2 linked regions of the Pseudoxanthobacter soli DSM 19599 genome follow. The protein of the gene in region 2 interacts with the protein of the main gene of each other region in a pairwise test. Links are inferred from orthologs where the notes say so. Each region holds a gene or a part of one and is shown on either strand. Other genes may lie near its edges.

Region 1 (6,356 bases), 530 kb from region 2 along the record:
CCTGCGCCGTTCCCGGCAGGAAGCCCGGCACGTCGACGAAGGTGACGATGGGGATTTCGAACGCGTCGCAGAACCGGACGAACCGCGCCGCCTTGCGGGACGCGTCTGAATCGAGCACGCCGGCCAGCACCATCGGCTGGTTGGCGACGACGCCGACGGTGCGGCCCTCGAGGCGGATGAAGCCGGTGACGATATTCTTGGCGAAGGCTTCCTGGATCTCGAAGAAATCGCCCTCGTCGGCGACCTTCAGGATCAGTTCCTTGATGTCGTAGGGGGTGTTCGGATTGTCCGGCACCAGCGTGTCGAGGCTGTCGTCGTGGCGGCGGCCGTCGTCCTCGGTCGGCCAGTGCGGCACGCCGGACTGGTTGTTGGCCGGCAGGAAATCGATCAGCCGGCGCACCTGAAGCAGTGCCTCGACATCGTTGTCCCAGGCGCCGTCGGCGATGGAGGACTTGGCGGTGTGGACGCGGGCGCCGCCGAGATCCTCCGCGGTGACCGTCTCGTTCGTCACGGTCTTCACCACGTCCGGGCCGGTGACGAACATGTAGGAGGTGTCGCGCACCATGAAGATGAAGTCGGTCATGGCCGGCGAATAGACGTCGCCGCCGGCGCACGGCCCCATGATCACCGAGATCTGCGGGATCACGCCCGAGGCGGCGACATTGCGCTTGAACACCTCGCCGTAGCCGCCGAGCGCGGCGACGCCTTCCTGGATGCGGGCGCCACCGGCATCGAACAGGCCGACGATGGGCGCGCGCATCCGCAGCGCCATATCCTGGATCTTGGTGATCTTGGCGGCGTGGGTCTCGGACAGCGAGCCGCCGAACACCGTGAAGTCCTTGGCGAACACGAACACGGTGCGGCCGTTCACCGTGCCCCAGCCGGTGACGACGCCGTCGCCCGGGGTCTTCGGCTGCTTGTCCATGCCGAAATCGGTGCAGCGGTGCTCGACGAACATGTCGAACTCCTCGAACGAGCCGTCGTCGAGCAGGAGTTCGAGGCGTTCGCGCGCGGTGAGCTTGCCGCGCTTGTGCTGGGCGGCGATGCGCTTCTCGCCGCCGCCGAGGCGGGCACCCGCGCGGCGGGCATCGAGCTTGTCGAGGATGTCTCTCATGACCGTTCACCTCAGCCGCCGCCGACCGAGCGGCAATCCGCAACCCGCATGGACCGCCGTCCGGGGACGGCACGCAACTCTATCACCCGTTTCGGCCCGGACCAGACACCGCAGGCGCCGCGAAGACGGACCCGAACGCTCCGGCGGGGCGCAGCGCCGCCTTCGACGGGTTCCCCTTCGAGGCGAAGGTGCCGTCCGGTCGCGCTGTTTTGCAAACAGAGCCGAATTATACAAGGATTGAACGGGTTAAATGCGATTTCACAATTTTTCGCAAATTAGCAAAACGCCGGCGAGGCCCTTTCGGCCCGCCGGCGCGGTGTCAGTGATCGTTCCCCCCCGGCGGGAGGTTACAGCGTGCGGAAGCGAACCCGGGCCGAGCGCTCGATGGCCGCCGTTACCAGCGGATCGAGATCGAGCGCGTCGCGCAGCAGCTCGAGGAAGCGCAGTTCCTCCTGCTCGACGTCGAGATCGACGGCCGCCACCTCGATGGCGAGCGCGTAGGCGGTCTCGTGCAGCCGCACCGGCAGGGCGTCGCGGACGATTTCCAGCAGCAGCGACAGGCCGTTCTCGCCCCGGACGATCTCGCCGCAATCGCGGGCGGTCTCGATCAGGCGGTCCGGATCGTAGCCGGCGAACACCGGCAGGCCCGACACCATGTCGCCGATGGTGCCGAGTTCGACGTCGGTCATCTCGCGGTCGACGGCGGACAGCGTGACCATGACGTAGATCAGCGCCTCCTGCGGGGAAATCGCCGGGCCGGCCTCGTCCTGCGCCGCATGGGAGGACGGTTTCTTTTCGCGGTGGCGTGTCGTCATGACGGTCGTCGCCTTTCGGTCGGTGCCGGTCAGGGGACCGGCGGGCTGTCCGCGCGGGCCGCCTTCAGCCGCGCGGCCCGCAATGCGGTGGAAGAGGAATTGTCGAGCGGGGCATGCAGGAAGCACCACGCCGGCGGCGCCCGGCCGGCGAGCGAGGCGGCATCGCGCTCCGGCACGCGGAAACGCGCCAGCGCGTGGGCCGCTGGCGAGGCGAACGCGCCCCGCGTGGCGCCCGGCCGGTCGACGATGGCCATCGGCAGCAGCCCGGCGAGGCGCCGCCAGTCGCGCCAGCGGTGGAAGCTCGCGAGGTTGTCGGCGCCCATGATCCAGACGAACCGGACCCCCGGCACCTTCGTGCGCAGGAAGGACACCGTTTCGAAACTGTAGGTGAGCCCGAGGCCGGCCTCGAAGCCGGTCGCCACCATGCGCCGGTCGCGGGCGAGCGCGCGCACCGCCGCCAGCCGCTCGGCAAGCGGCGCCGCGCCGTTCTCCTTCAGCGGGTTGCCGGGCGTCACCACCCACCACAGCCTGTCGAGCCCGAGCCGCTTCAACGCGGTTTCCGCGACGTGGAGATGGCCGTGGTGCGGCGGATCGAACGAGCCGCCATAGAGCCCGATTCGCTCGCCGGGAAAGACCGGCGGCAGCGCACCGCGCCGCTCGGCAGCCCCGCTGCCGGCGGGCCCGGTCCCCGCGCGAGACAGCCTGCCAGCGTGCGACATCACCCGCGGATCTGCCCCGATCCGCGGACGCGGTACTTGAAGCTCGTCAGTTGCTCGACCCCGACGGGGCCGCGCGCGTGCATCCGGCCGGTGGCGATGCCGATTTCCGCGCCCATGCCGAACTCGCCGCCATCCGCGAACTGGGTGGAGGCGTTGTGCAGCACGATGGCGGAATCGACTTCCGCCATGAAGCGGTCGGCGGCGGCCTGATCGTCGGTGATGATCGCGTCGGTGTGGTGCGAACCCCACCGGTCGATGTGGGCGATGGCGGCGTCGAGCCCGTCGACCACGGCGACCGAGATCACCGCGTCGAGATATTCGGTGCTCCAGTCCTCGTCCGTCGCCGGCTCGGCGGTCGGGAAGGCGGCGCACACGGCCTCGTCGCCGCGGATGCGGCAGCCGGCGTCCGCGAGCGCCTGAAGCAGCGGCACGAGGTGCGTGCCCGCCACGGCCCGGTCGACCAGCAGCGTCTCGGCCGCGCCGCAGATGCCGGTGCGCCGCATCTTGGCGTCGACGACGATGCGCCTGGCCATGGCGAGATCGGCGGCCTTGTCGACATAGACGTGGCAGAGGCCTTCGAGATGGGCGAACACCGGGACGCGCGCCTCTTCCTGCACCCGGGCGACGAGGCTCTTGCCGCCGCGCGGCACGATCACGTCGATGGCGCCGTCGAGGCCCTTCAGCATCAGCCCGACGGCGGCGCGGTCGGCGACGGGAACGAGCTGGATGGCGTCGGGCGGCAGGCCGGCGGCCTCGAGCCCGCGCACGAGGCAGGCATGGATCGCCCGCGACGTGGCGAGCGCGTCCGAGCCGCCGCGCAGGATCACGGCGTTGCCGGCCCTGAGGCACAGCGCGCCGGCATCGGCCGTCACGTTCGGCCGGCTCTCGTAGATCACGCCGATCACGCCGAGGGGCGTCCGCACCCGCTCGATGACGAGGCCGTTCGGCCGCGTCCACGACGAGACGACGGAGCCGACGGGATCGGGCAATGCGGCGATCGCCTCCAGCGCCTCGGCGATCGCCTCGACGCGGGCGGCGTTCAGCGTGCCCCGGTCGATGAAGGAGGCGAGCTGGCCGGCCGCCTGCATCGCGGCGACGTCGCCCTCATTGGCGGCGAGGATATCGGCCGACCCGGCCCTCACCTCGGCGGCCATGGCCTTCAGCGCCGCGGCCTTGGCGGCGTCGGAGGCGAGCGCCAGCCGGCGCGCGGCGGCGCGGGCGCGGCGGCCGATATCCGCCATCAGCCCCGCCACGTCCGACAGCGCCACGTCCGCCAGCGGCGCTGCCGGTCCGTCCGCGAGGCGGCTGGCGGGAACGGCTTCGGGCTCGGTCAGCATGGCTGGCTCTCCTGGGGACGCAGGCCGGCTTCGCCCGATCCGGGCGAAGCCTGCGGCGTGTGCGACGGGGCAGCCGCGAGCGCGGCGAGCGCCACCTCGTCGAGGGCGAGGTCGTCGCGATGGATCATCTCGGCGCGGCCGACGAAGCCGATGATCTCCTCGATCTCGCGGCTGTTGCGGCCCATGATGCGCACCGCATGGTCGTAGTCGTAGGCGACGAGGCCGCGGCCGATCTCCCGGCCCGACGACTTCGCCACCACGCGCACCGCATCGCCGCGGCTGAAGGCGCCGGCGACGGCGACGACCCCGGCCGGCAGCAGGCTGCGGCCGCGGGCGAGCGCGGCGACAGCGCCGTCGTCGATCATCACGCTGCCGTGGGGGTCGAGCGATCCGGCGATCCAGGTCTTGCGGGCGAGCGTCGGCGTGGCGTGGGCGTCGAACCAGGTGAAGCGCGCGCCGCCGTCGACGGCCGCCAGCGGGTTCAGCGCCTTGCCGGAGGCGATCACCATCGCCGTGCCGGCGGAAACCGCGATCCGGGCGGCATCGATCTTGGTCTTCATGCCGCCGCGGGAGAACTCGGAGGCGGCCGCGCCGGCCATGGCCTCGATCTCGGGCGTGATGCGCTCGACCACGGGAATGTGGCGGGCGTTCGCGTCGAGCGCAGGCGGCGCGGTGTAGAGGCCGTCGATGTCGGACAGGAGCACGAGAAGATCGGCGCTCGCCATGGTGGCGACGCGGGCGGCGAGCCGGTCGTTGTCGCCGTAGCGAATTTCGCTGGTCGCCACCGCGTCGTTCTCGTTGATCACCGGCACCGCGCCGAGGCGGATCAGGGTCGCGAGCGTCGAGCGGGCATTGAGGTAGCGGCGGCGCTCCTCGGTATCGCCGAGGGTGAGCAGCACCTGCGCGGCGACGAGGCTGCGGGCGGCAAGCGCCTCCGACCAGGCGCGGGCGAGCGCGATCTGGCCGACGGAGGCCGCCGCCTGCGCCTGTTCCAGCTTCAGGGGCCCGCGCGGCAGCTTCAGCACGCCGCGGCCAAGCGCGATGGCGCCGGAGGACACCACGATCACCTCGGCGCCCTGGCGGGTGAGCGCCGCGATGTCGTCGGCGAGGCTCGCGAGCCAGTCCGCCTTCAGCCGGCCGCTCGCCGCGCCGTTCTCGACGAGCAGCGCCGAGCCGACCTTCACGACGACGCGGCGGGCCGCCGAAACGCGCCGGACAGGCGCGGAGCCCGTCGCGGCGGCGGTATCGATCAGGGCCGCCACGCGTCGTCCTCCTCGGAGGGGACCGCGTTGACGTTCCCGCCGCGGCTGCCGTCGATGGTGCGCCACAGCGCCCTGAGGGTGCGCTCGACGCCTTCGCCGCTCGCCGACGACATCGCCATCGGCCGGCTACCGCAGGCCTTGCCGAGCGCCGCGAGCCGTTCGGCCCGAAGCTCCTCGTTGAGCGCATCGACCTTGGTCAGCGCCACGATCTCCGGCTTCTCGTCGAGGCCGGCGCCGTAGGCGGCGAGTTCGTCGCGCACCACGCGATAGGCTTCCGCCACATCGTCGCCGGTGCCGTCGACCAGATGCAGCAGCACGCGGCAGCGCTCGACATGGCCGAGGAAGCGGTGCCCGAGGCCGACGCCCTCGTGGGCGCCCTCGATCAGGCCGGGAATGTCGGCCATCACGAACTCGCGTCCGTCGACGCCGACGACGCCGAGATTGGGATGGAGGGTGGTGAACGGATAATCCGCGATCTTGGGCTTCGCCGCCGATACGGTCGCGAGGAAAGTCGACTTGCCCGCATTGGGAAGGCCGAGGAGCCCGGCTTCCGCGATCAGCTTCAGCCGCAGCCAGACCCACTTCTCCTCGCCCGCGAGGCCGGGATTGGCCCGCCGCGGCGCCTGATTGGTGGAGCTCTTGAAGTGCGCGTTGCCGAAGCCGCCGTTGCCGCCGCGCGCGAGGCACACCCGCTCGCCGACGCGCGTCATGTCGGCGATGACGGTCTCGTTGTCTTCCTCGAGGATTTCGGTGCCCGCCGGCACCTTCAGCACCACGTCCGCGCCCTTCGGGCCGGAGCGGTTGCGCCCCATGCCGTGGGTGCCGGTCTGGGCCTTGAAATGCTGCTGGTAGCGATAGTCGATCAGGGTATTGAGGCCGTCGACGCACTCGACCCAGACGTCGCCGCCGCGACCGCCGTCGCCGCCGTCCGGGCCGCCGAACTCGATGAACTTCTCGCGGCGGAACGACACGGCGCCTGCGCCGCCGTCGCCCGAGCGAATGTAAACCTTGGCCTGATCGAGAAACTTCATGATGTCACGGATCGCGCGGCGCGCCTCGGCGCTGCGCCCTTCAATGATGCTGTCGCGGATCGCTCAGGCACCGGGTTT
Region 2 (8,118 bases):
GCGTGGTTTCCACGACCTGTTGAAGCGCGCGGGCCGGCGGCTCGCCGACCGGGCTTATCGGCGCGCACGAAGTGCTGAGGCCCGCGAAGAACGCGCCCGGTCCTTCCGGTGCACCGATCCCGGCGCAACGCCGCCATCCCCTCGCATCGTTCGCCAGAGGCTGCAACGCGCGACGCGGCGTCTCTCCCGGCGGACACGGCGCCTCTCTCGCGGGTGCGCCAGCGAACGCAGGCGGACGGAACCGGAGCGTTCAGGCGCGGTTCATTTCGTCAGGGCCACCATCGGCCCCGATCCTAGCGCCCGTGCGCCGGGATCGCCCGTCCGGATCGCAACGACCCGGGCGGCGACGTGACGAAACCGATTGAACCGCAGCGCCTGCCGTCCGCCGGATGCATCCGCGCGGCCGAAGGCGCGTCGGGCAAACCCCGATGCAAGCCGCCCGGAGCAAGCCGCCCGGATGCGTTCGCGAGGATGGAACGATGACAGTCGCCATGATGATGCGGCGGGGTGTCCTGCGGAGAGGCAGCCCGCATCCGAACGTCCTCCGGCGCGGGGCGCTCGCCGCCGCGCTCTGCGCGGCCCTCGGCGCCGCGGTCGCCACCGGTCCCGCCGAAGCGGCGATCCCGGCCGGTCCCGCGGTCGCAGCGGCGCTTTCCGGCGCTGCCGTCCCGCCGTCCGGGTCCGCCGGAGCGACCGCCTCTGGGCTTTCGGATCGTGCCGCGGCCGTTCCCGTGCAGTGGGGACCCGGCTGGCGCGGCCCCGGCCCGGGGCCCGGCTGGCGCGGCGGTCCCGGCTGGCGAGGCCCCGGTTGGGGCGGGCCTGGCTGGCGTGGCCCCGGTTGGGGTGGTCCTGGCTGGGGTGGTCCTGGCTGGCGCGGCCCGGGTTGGCGCGGCCCCGGCTGGGGTTGGCGGGGGCCGGGCTGGGCGGGCCCCGGCTGGGGCGGCCCCGGGTTCGGATGGGGCGTCGGCGTCGCGGTGCCGCCGATCGTCGTGGCCCCGGCCCCGCCGCCCGTGGTGGTCGCGCCGCCGGCCTACGCCGCGCCGCAGCCGTGGACGCCGGCCTGGTACAGCTACTGTTCCGCGCGCTATCGCAGCTTCAACCCGAACACCGGAACCTTCACCAGCTATTCGGGGCAGCAGCTTTTCTGCCGCTGATCGCCGGGGCCCGGCGCACGCGCGGGCCTCGCCCGCCTCCCAACGGGACACGCAAGAGCGCGGGCAGGGCGCCGATCATCGCGCCTTGCCCGTCGCACCATAACCGTGGCATCGGCGTTGAATGGCCGGCCCGCTCCGAACGGGGCGCGCGGGCGGGAGAACGGCGAGCCTCGTCCGTTCGCCGCATCGCCGGGGCCGGTCGAGCGGGCTGCTTGTGTCTGTCGCCGCGCCGGTCCGCGCGTCTCAGCCGCCCGCGAGCCGGCGGCGCATCACGTAAAGCGCGATCGCCGCGGCGTTGGAGACGTTGAGCGAGGCGAACGGGCCGGGCGCCTCCAGCCGGGCCACCGCGTCGGTCGCCGTCTTGACGGCGCCGCGCAGGCCCTTGCCTTCCGACCCCAGCACCAGCGCCACCTTGTCGCCGACCGGCACGGATTCGAGGTCGTGCTCGGCCTCGCTGTCGAGGCCGATGATGGTGAAGCCCTCGTCCTTCAGGTCGCGCAGCGTGCGCGGCAGGTTCGGCACCGAGGCGTGGGGCAGAAGGTCGACGGCGCCCGAGGCCGCCTTGGCCAGCACGCCGCTTTCCTGCGGGGAATGGCGGCTCGTGGTGAACAGCGCGGAGGCGCCGAGCGCCACGGCCGAGCGCATGATGGCACCGACATTGTGCGGGTCCGTCACCTGGTCGAGCGCCAGCACCAGCCGCGCCGTGCCGAGGTCGCCCACCTCGGCCGGGGCCAGAGGCTCGGTGACGAGGGCGATGCCCTGGTGGACCGCGTCGGCCGGCACCATCTCGGCCACCACCTTCGGGTCCGCGACCTCCGGGGCGACGGGCAGGTCGATGCCGGCCTCGGAAAGCCGCGCCAGTGCGTTGTGGGTCGCGACCAGCCGGTGCTTGATGCGGGCCGGGTTGGCGAGCGCGGCCGCGACCGCGTGCACGCCATAGATCACGATGCGGTTCTCGCCCGGGCTCCAGTGGCTGCGCGTCGACGACGTGCGCCGCGGCGGGCGGCGCTCGGTCCTGCGGTCGTCCGGCTTGCGGTCCGGTCTTCTCGGCGTGTCGGCGGTCATCGGCGCACTCGGGGTCGTGGAACTCGGGGTGGTGGAACGCGGGGCGGTGGAACCGCGTCTCAAAGGGGGCTGACGGGCTTATTGGCACGGCGGCGGCGGCGGGGCAATGCGGCGGCATCGAAGCCGGCATGCGTGCCCCGCGGGGGCGAAGCCCGCATCGAAGGCTTGCGTCCGGCCCGCCGACGCCCGATCATGACAATCGCACGACAACGGGAGGCGCTCTTGAGCGAAGCACCGGGAACCGGGGATGACGCCGATCCGTCCGGCGTCGCGGCAGGCCGGACGGGCGCCGGGTCGCGCACCGCGCGGGTGCCCAAGATAGCCCAGAGTCAGATCGCCCAGAGTCAGACCGCGCAGAGCCCCGTCACTCAGGCCCAGATCGCCCAGCCTCACGCCGGCGCTGCCGGCCAGCCGCCCTTGCAGGCGGAGACGGCGGCGAACGCCCGGACCGTGATCGCCTTCGACCGCCGCGAACTCGATGCCATCCTGCGCATCTACGGGCGGATGGTGGCGGCCGGGGAGTGGCGCGACTACGCCATCGACTTCCGCGCCGACGAGGCGGTGTTCTCGATCTTCCGCCGCACCAGCGAGATGCCGCTCTATCGCATCGTCAAGAATCCGAAGCTCGCCCGCAAGCAGGGCGCCTATTCGGTGATGGCGCCGGGCGGCATGATCCTGAAGCGCGGCCAGGACCTCGCCCGCGTGCTGAGCGTGCTCGAACCGAAGCGCACGCTGCACCTCGTCGGCGGCTGATTTAGAGCATATCCCGTTCAGATTGAACCGATCTGAACGATAAGGATGTGCTCAAGCTTTTGAATCTGGAGCGATTTCTTGTCGATCTGATGATTCCATCAGATCGGAAAGCGCTCTAGCTCGGCGGCTGATCCCGCCCGGGCTCAGGCTGCGGCGGGATAGACGCGGAAGGCGTTCAGCACCAGCCCGACATCGGCGCCGGCCGTCACCTCGACGCTCGCCGGCACGGCGAACTCGACGCGCTGGTGCCCGGCACCGACTTCGGCCTCCACCAGCCGATGGCCGGCCGTGCGCCGGACGGCGATGACGCGGGCCGCGATGCCACGGCCGGGCGCGGCGATCTCGACGTCCACCGGGCGGGCGAACACGTCGGCGCGTCCGTCCTTCTCACCCGTCAGGTCGAGATCGAGCGGCTGGCCGGCGAGGGTGCCCCTGCCGCCGCGGATCTCGACTTCGAGATGCACGGATTCGCCGATGAAATCGAACACGAACGGCGTCGCCGGGCGGTCGTAGATGTCGTCGGGCGTGCCGACCTGCTCGATGCGGCCGGCGCGCATCACCACGATGCGGTCGGCGAGTTCCATCGCCTCCTCCTGGTCGTGGGTCACGAACAGGGTGGTGTGGCCGGTGCGGGCGTGGATTTCCTTCAGCCAGCGGCGCAGGTCCTTGCGCACCTTGGCGTCGAGCGCGCCGAACGGCTCGTCGAGCAGCAGCACCCGGGGCTCGATGGCGAGCGCTCGGGCGAGCGCCACGCGCTGGCGCTGGCCGCCTGAAAGCTGGGTCGGGTAGCGCTTCTCCAGCCCGGAAAGCTGAACGAGATCGATCAGCTTCAGCACCCGCTCGCGGATGTCCTTCTTGGAGGGCCGCGTCGCGGCGGGCCGCACCGTCAGGCCGAAGGCGACGTTGTCGAACACCGTCATGTGCTTGAACAGCGCATAGTGCTGGAACACGAAGCCGATATTGCGCTCCTGCACGCTGAGGTGCGAGGCGTCCTCGCCGCCGAACATGACGCGGCCGCCGGTCGGGAATTCCAGCCCGGCGACGATGCGCAGCAGCGTGGTCTTGCCGGAACCGGACGGCCCGAGCAGCGCGACGAGCTCGCCGCCCGGCACGTCGAGGTCGATGCCGTGCAGCGCGGGCGTGGTGTCGAACGACTTGGTGACGTTCTCGACGTGCACGTCGATCGGCACGGCATGGATCGGGGAAGGTTCGGTCGGCAAGAGGTGGTCGCTCCCGGAATGTCGGCTCGCCCCGGCGGCGCGGTCGGCGAGGCTGGCATCGTGAATGACGCGCTGATCCATGCTCGAATGCCCTCGGCGCGGGTTCAGGTCAATGGCGGCGGGTGGAATTGGCGATGCCGTCCGAATAGTGCCACTCCAGCAGCGTCTTGGCGACGAGGGTGACGAGGGCGAGCAGAGCCAGCAGCGAGGCGACGGCGAAGGCGCCGACGAAATTATATTCGTTGTAGAGGATCTCGACATGCAGCGGCATGGTGTTGGTCAGGCCGCGGATGTGGCCGGAGACCACCGAGACCGCGCCGAACTCGCCCATGGCGCGGGCGTTGCAGAGCAGCACGCCGTAGAGCAGGCCCCATTTCACGTTCGGCAGCGTCACCCGGAAGAACGTCGCCCAGGGGCCGGCGCCGAGCGACAGTGCCGCCTCCTCCTCCAGCGTGCCCTGTTCCTGCATCAGCGGGATCAGCTCGCGCGCGACGAACGGCAGCGTCACGAACATGGTGGCGAGCACGATGCCCGGCACCGCGAAGATGATCTCGATGCCGTGATCGCGCAGCCACGGCCCGAGCAGGCTCTGCGCGCCGAACAGCAGCACGTAGACGAGGCCCGAGATGACGGGCGAGACCGAGAACGGCAGGTCGATCAGCGTGGTCAGCAGGCTCTTGCCGGGAAATTCGAACTTGGCGACGGCCCAGGCGGCGGCAAGGCCGAACACCATGTTGCACGGCACCGATATCGCGGCCACCAGCAGCGTCAGCCGGATCGCGGCGAGCGCGTCCGGCTCCGCCAGCGCCTCGAAATAGGTTTCCGCACCCTTGGAGAACGCCTCCGAGAACACCACCGCCAGCGGCAGCACCAGGATCAGCAGCAGGAACGCCAGCGCGGCGAGCACGAGCGCGACGCGCACCCAGGGCGCCTCGGTCACGGCGGAGCGGGCGCGGGCACGGGCGGCGGCGGGTGCGGCGGAAAGGGCGGCGTCGGTCATGCGGGTCGGTCCGAGGCGTCGGTACGGGTGGCGGCGGAAAGGACGGCGGCGGTCCTGCGGGAAGCGGCGTGCCTCATCCCGCCTGCCCCATGCGGCGGCGGGCCCAGGCCTGCAGCAGGTTGATGGCGAACAGCATCAGGAACGAGATGATCAGCATCACCGCGGCGATGGCCGTCGCGCCGGCATAGTCGAAGCCCTCGAGCCGGGTCACGATCAGGAGCGGCGCGATTTCCGAGACGAACGGGATGTTGCCGGCGATGAAGATCACCGAGCCGTATTCGCCGACCGCGCGCGCAAAGGCCAGCGCGAAGCCGGTGAGAAGCGCGGGCAGGATCGTGGGCAGCACGACGCGGGTCACGGTCTGCAGGCGGCCGGCGCCCAGGGTGGCGGCGGCTTCCTCGTATTCGCGGTCGAGTTCCGCCAGAACGGGCTGCACCGTGCGCACCACGAACGGCAGGCCGATGAAGATCAGCGCGATCACGATGCCGCGCGGCGTGTAGGCGATCTTGATGCCCCATTCGGCGAAGAAGCGGCCGATCATGCCGTTCGGGGCGTAGATCGCGGTCAGCGCGATGCCGGCGACGGCGGTCGGCAGCGCGAACGGCAGATCGACGGCGGCGTCGATCAGGCGCCGGCCGGGAAAATCGTAGCGCACCAGCACCCAGGCGACGAGCAGGCCGAACACGCCGTTGATGGCGGCGGCGATCAGCGACGACCCGAAGCTCACCTTCAGCGCGGCGATCACGCGCGGTTCGGTCGCGACCGTGAGGAAGCCGGAAAGGCCGAGGTCCGCCGTCCGCAGCACCAGCGCGGCGAGCGGGATCAGCACGATCAGCGCGAGATAGGCGAGGGTGAAGCCGAGGGCCGGCCCGAAACCCGGGATGATGCTCGGCTGCCGCCTCAGCGCCTTGGCAAAAGCCATGTCGAATGCCGCCCTTGATGCGTCGGTGTTGGAAGTGGTTGCCGCGAGATTTGGCTTGCCGCCAGAATAGGGGCGTCGGTCCCTTGAAGTCGATTCCCCGTCCGCCCTGCGGCCTGCACGGAAACGCGCCGCCGCTCTGGAGCGACGGCGCTATGCCGGCGGGCGATGGTTTGGCGTTACTGCTTCGGCTTGTAAAGCTGGTCGAAGGTGCCGCCGTCGCCGAAGTGCTCGGGCTGCGCCTTTGCCCAGCCGCCGAACAGCGGATCATCGATGCTGACGAGCGGAATGTCGGCGAAGCGCTTCAGGTAGGCGGGGTCCACGCCGTCCGTCTTGTAGGGACGGTAGTAGTGCTTGGCCGCGATGTTCTGACCCTCGGGCGAATAGAGATATTCGAGATAGGCTTCCGCGGTCTTGCGCGTCCCCTTGGCGTCGACGTTGCCGTCCACCACCGTCACGGGGGGCTCGGCGAGGATCGAGACCGAAGGCGCGATGATCTCGAACTGGTCGGGGCCGAGTTCCTCGATGGAGAGGAAGGCCTCGTTCTCCCAGGCGAGCAGCACGTCGCCGATGCCGCGCTGGGCGAAGGTGGTGGTCGCGCCGCGGGCGCCGGTATCGAGCACCGGCACATGCTGGAACAGCTGCGTGATGTAATCGCGCACCTTGGCCTGATCGCCGTTGAAGTGCTTGTCGGCCCAGGCCCACGCGGCGAGGTAGTTCCAGCGCGCGCCGCCCGAGGTCTTCGGGTTGGGCGTGATCACCTCGACGTCGTCGCGGACGAGGTCGCCCCAGTCCTTGATGTTCTTCGGGTTGCCCTTGCGGACGAGGAACACGATGGTAGATGTGTAGGGCGCGGAATTGTTGGGCAGGCGCTTGCGCCAGTCGGCCGGAATCTTGCCGGTCCTCTTGGCGATGGCGTCGATATCGGCTTCCAGCGCCAGGGTCACCACGTCGGCCTGAAGGCCGTCGATCACGGCGCGGGCCTGTGCGCCGGATCCGCCATGGGAGGCGCGGATCGTCACGGTCTCGCCTGCGGTTTCCTTCCAGTGCTTGGCGAAGACCGCGTCGTAGTCCTTGTAGAGTTCACGGGTCGGATCGTAGCTGACATTGAGCAGCGTCTGGTCCGCCATCGCCGGCAGGGCCGTGCCGCCGAGGCCTGCGGCGAAGGCTGCCGCTGCCATGGCACCGAGCACGGTGCGGCGGGTGGGTCTGGCTTTGGGTGTCGACCTCATCGGGAGCCCCTCCGAAAACGCGATTGCGGGAATTCAATTTCCTGCAATGTCTATTTATTGGATGGACTTTGTCAACAAAGCCGGCGGCCCGGCGGCGAAAAAGCACGCTTATGCTCTTTCAACCGGGTCCGGAGAAAAGCGTTCCGCGCTCGCGGCGCCGCGAGCGCAAATGCCGGCTGCGACCTGCGATTGCCGGGCGGCTTCCGCGGCGCTGGCGACCGTTCAGCCGGCGCGGGCGTGCACCGGCACCAGCCGCGCCGTGGAGAGCAGCAGCCCGGTGGAGAGCGTGCTCACCGCGCAGAACGCGATGACCGCGTTCGATACCCCGACGGCGTCGGACAGGAAGCCGACCGCCAGGATCGGCGCGATGGTACCGAGATAGCCGATGGACAGGAACGAGGACAACAGGCCGCCCCGGTTGTGCTCGCCGGCGATGCGGTCGACGATGGCGATGCCCGACATGAACGCCAGCCCGTGCCCGAGGCCGATCGAGAGATCGGCGGCGAAGAACAGCGGCGCGATGTGCAATCCGAGCGACAGGCCGAGCAGGATCACGCCGAGGCCCATCAGCGACAGCGCCATGCGAAGGCCGGTCTTCGGTTCCAGGCGCCGGGCGGGGAACTGCACGCCGGCCGAGCAGAACAGCACCATGGCGAGGGCGACGCCGCTGACGGCCGGTCCGTGCCAGGGCAGCAAATCCTTCAGGAAGGTGGGTGCGAGCGAGGCGAGCAGACTGAACAGGCCGTAGGCGGTGAAGACGGCGAACGAGGCGACG

Evidence for each region. Proteins that work in one complex are often made in the same cells at the same time.
Region 1: the proteins of BUF17_RS07810 (region 2) and BUF17_RS10085 interact in binary tests that used the Escherichia coli proteins (3 or more experiments, as listed by UniProt). The link is inferred for Pseudoxanthobacter soli DSM 19599 from one-to-one orthologs.

Annotation. Positions count from the first base shown.
Region 1 is NZ_FRXO01000003.1:559,283-565,638, reverse strand. What follows is about bases 1,769-4,743. They hold BUF17_RS10085 (glutamate-5-semialdehyde dehydrogenase), read right to left. Parts: upstream 3,890-4,743; coding sequence 2,648-3,889; downstream 1,769-2,647. Other genes in these bases: proB (glutamate 5-kinase), read right to left, coding at 3,979-4,743; BUF17_RS10090 (nicotinate-nucleotide adenylyltransferase), read right to left, coding at 1,959-2,648; BUF17_RS10095 (tellurite resistance TerB family protein), read right to left, coding at 1,769-1,833. Outside these bases: BUF17_RS10100 (acyl-CoA carboxylase subunit beta), read right to left, coding at 1-1,114; more of BUF17_RS10095, read right to left, coding at 1,462-1,768; more of proB, read right to left, coding at 4,744-5,238; GTPase ObgE, read right to left, coding at 5,235-6,278. UniProt on the Escherichia coli protein: Catalyzes the NADPH-dependent reduction of L-glutamate 5-phosphate into L-glutamate 5-semialdehyde and phosphate. The product spontaneously undergoes cyclization to form 1-pyrroline-5-carboxylate.
Region 2 is NZ_FRXO01000003.1:32,480-40,597, reverse strand. What follows is about bases 2,137-5,085. They hold BUF17_RS07810 (sulfate/molybdate ABC transporter ATP-binding protein), read right to left. Parts: upstream 4,157-5,085; coding sequence 3,116-4,156; downstream 2,137-3,115. Other genes in these bases: cysW (sulfate ABC transporter permease subunit CysW), read right to left, coding at 4,302-5,085; BUF17_RS23205 (DUF2794 domain-containing protein), read left to right, coding at 2,637-2,972; BUF17_RS07820 (TrmH family RNA methyltransferase), read right to left, coding at 2,137-2,219. Outside these bases: BUF17_RS23080 (BA14K family protein), read left to right, coding at 480-1,154; more of BUF17_RS07820, read right to left, coding at 1,398-2,136; more of cysW, read right to left, coding at 5,086-5,192; sulfate ABC transporter permease subunit CysT, read right to left, coding at 5,266-6,114; BUF17_RS07795 (sulfate ABC transporter substrate-binding protein), read right to left, coding at 6,291-7,292; BUF17_RS07790 (MFS transporter), read right to left, coding at 7,566-8,118. UniProt on the Escherichia coli protein: Part of the ABC transporter complex CysAWTP involved in sulfate/thiosulfate import. Responsible for energy coupling to the transport system.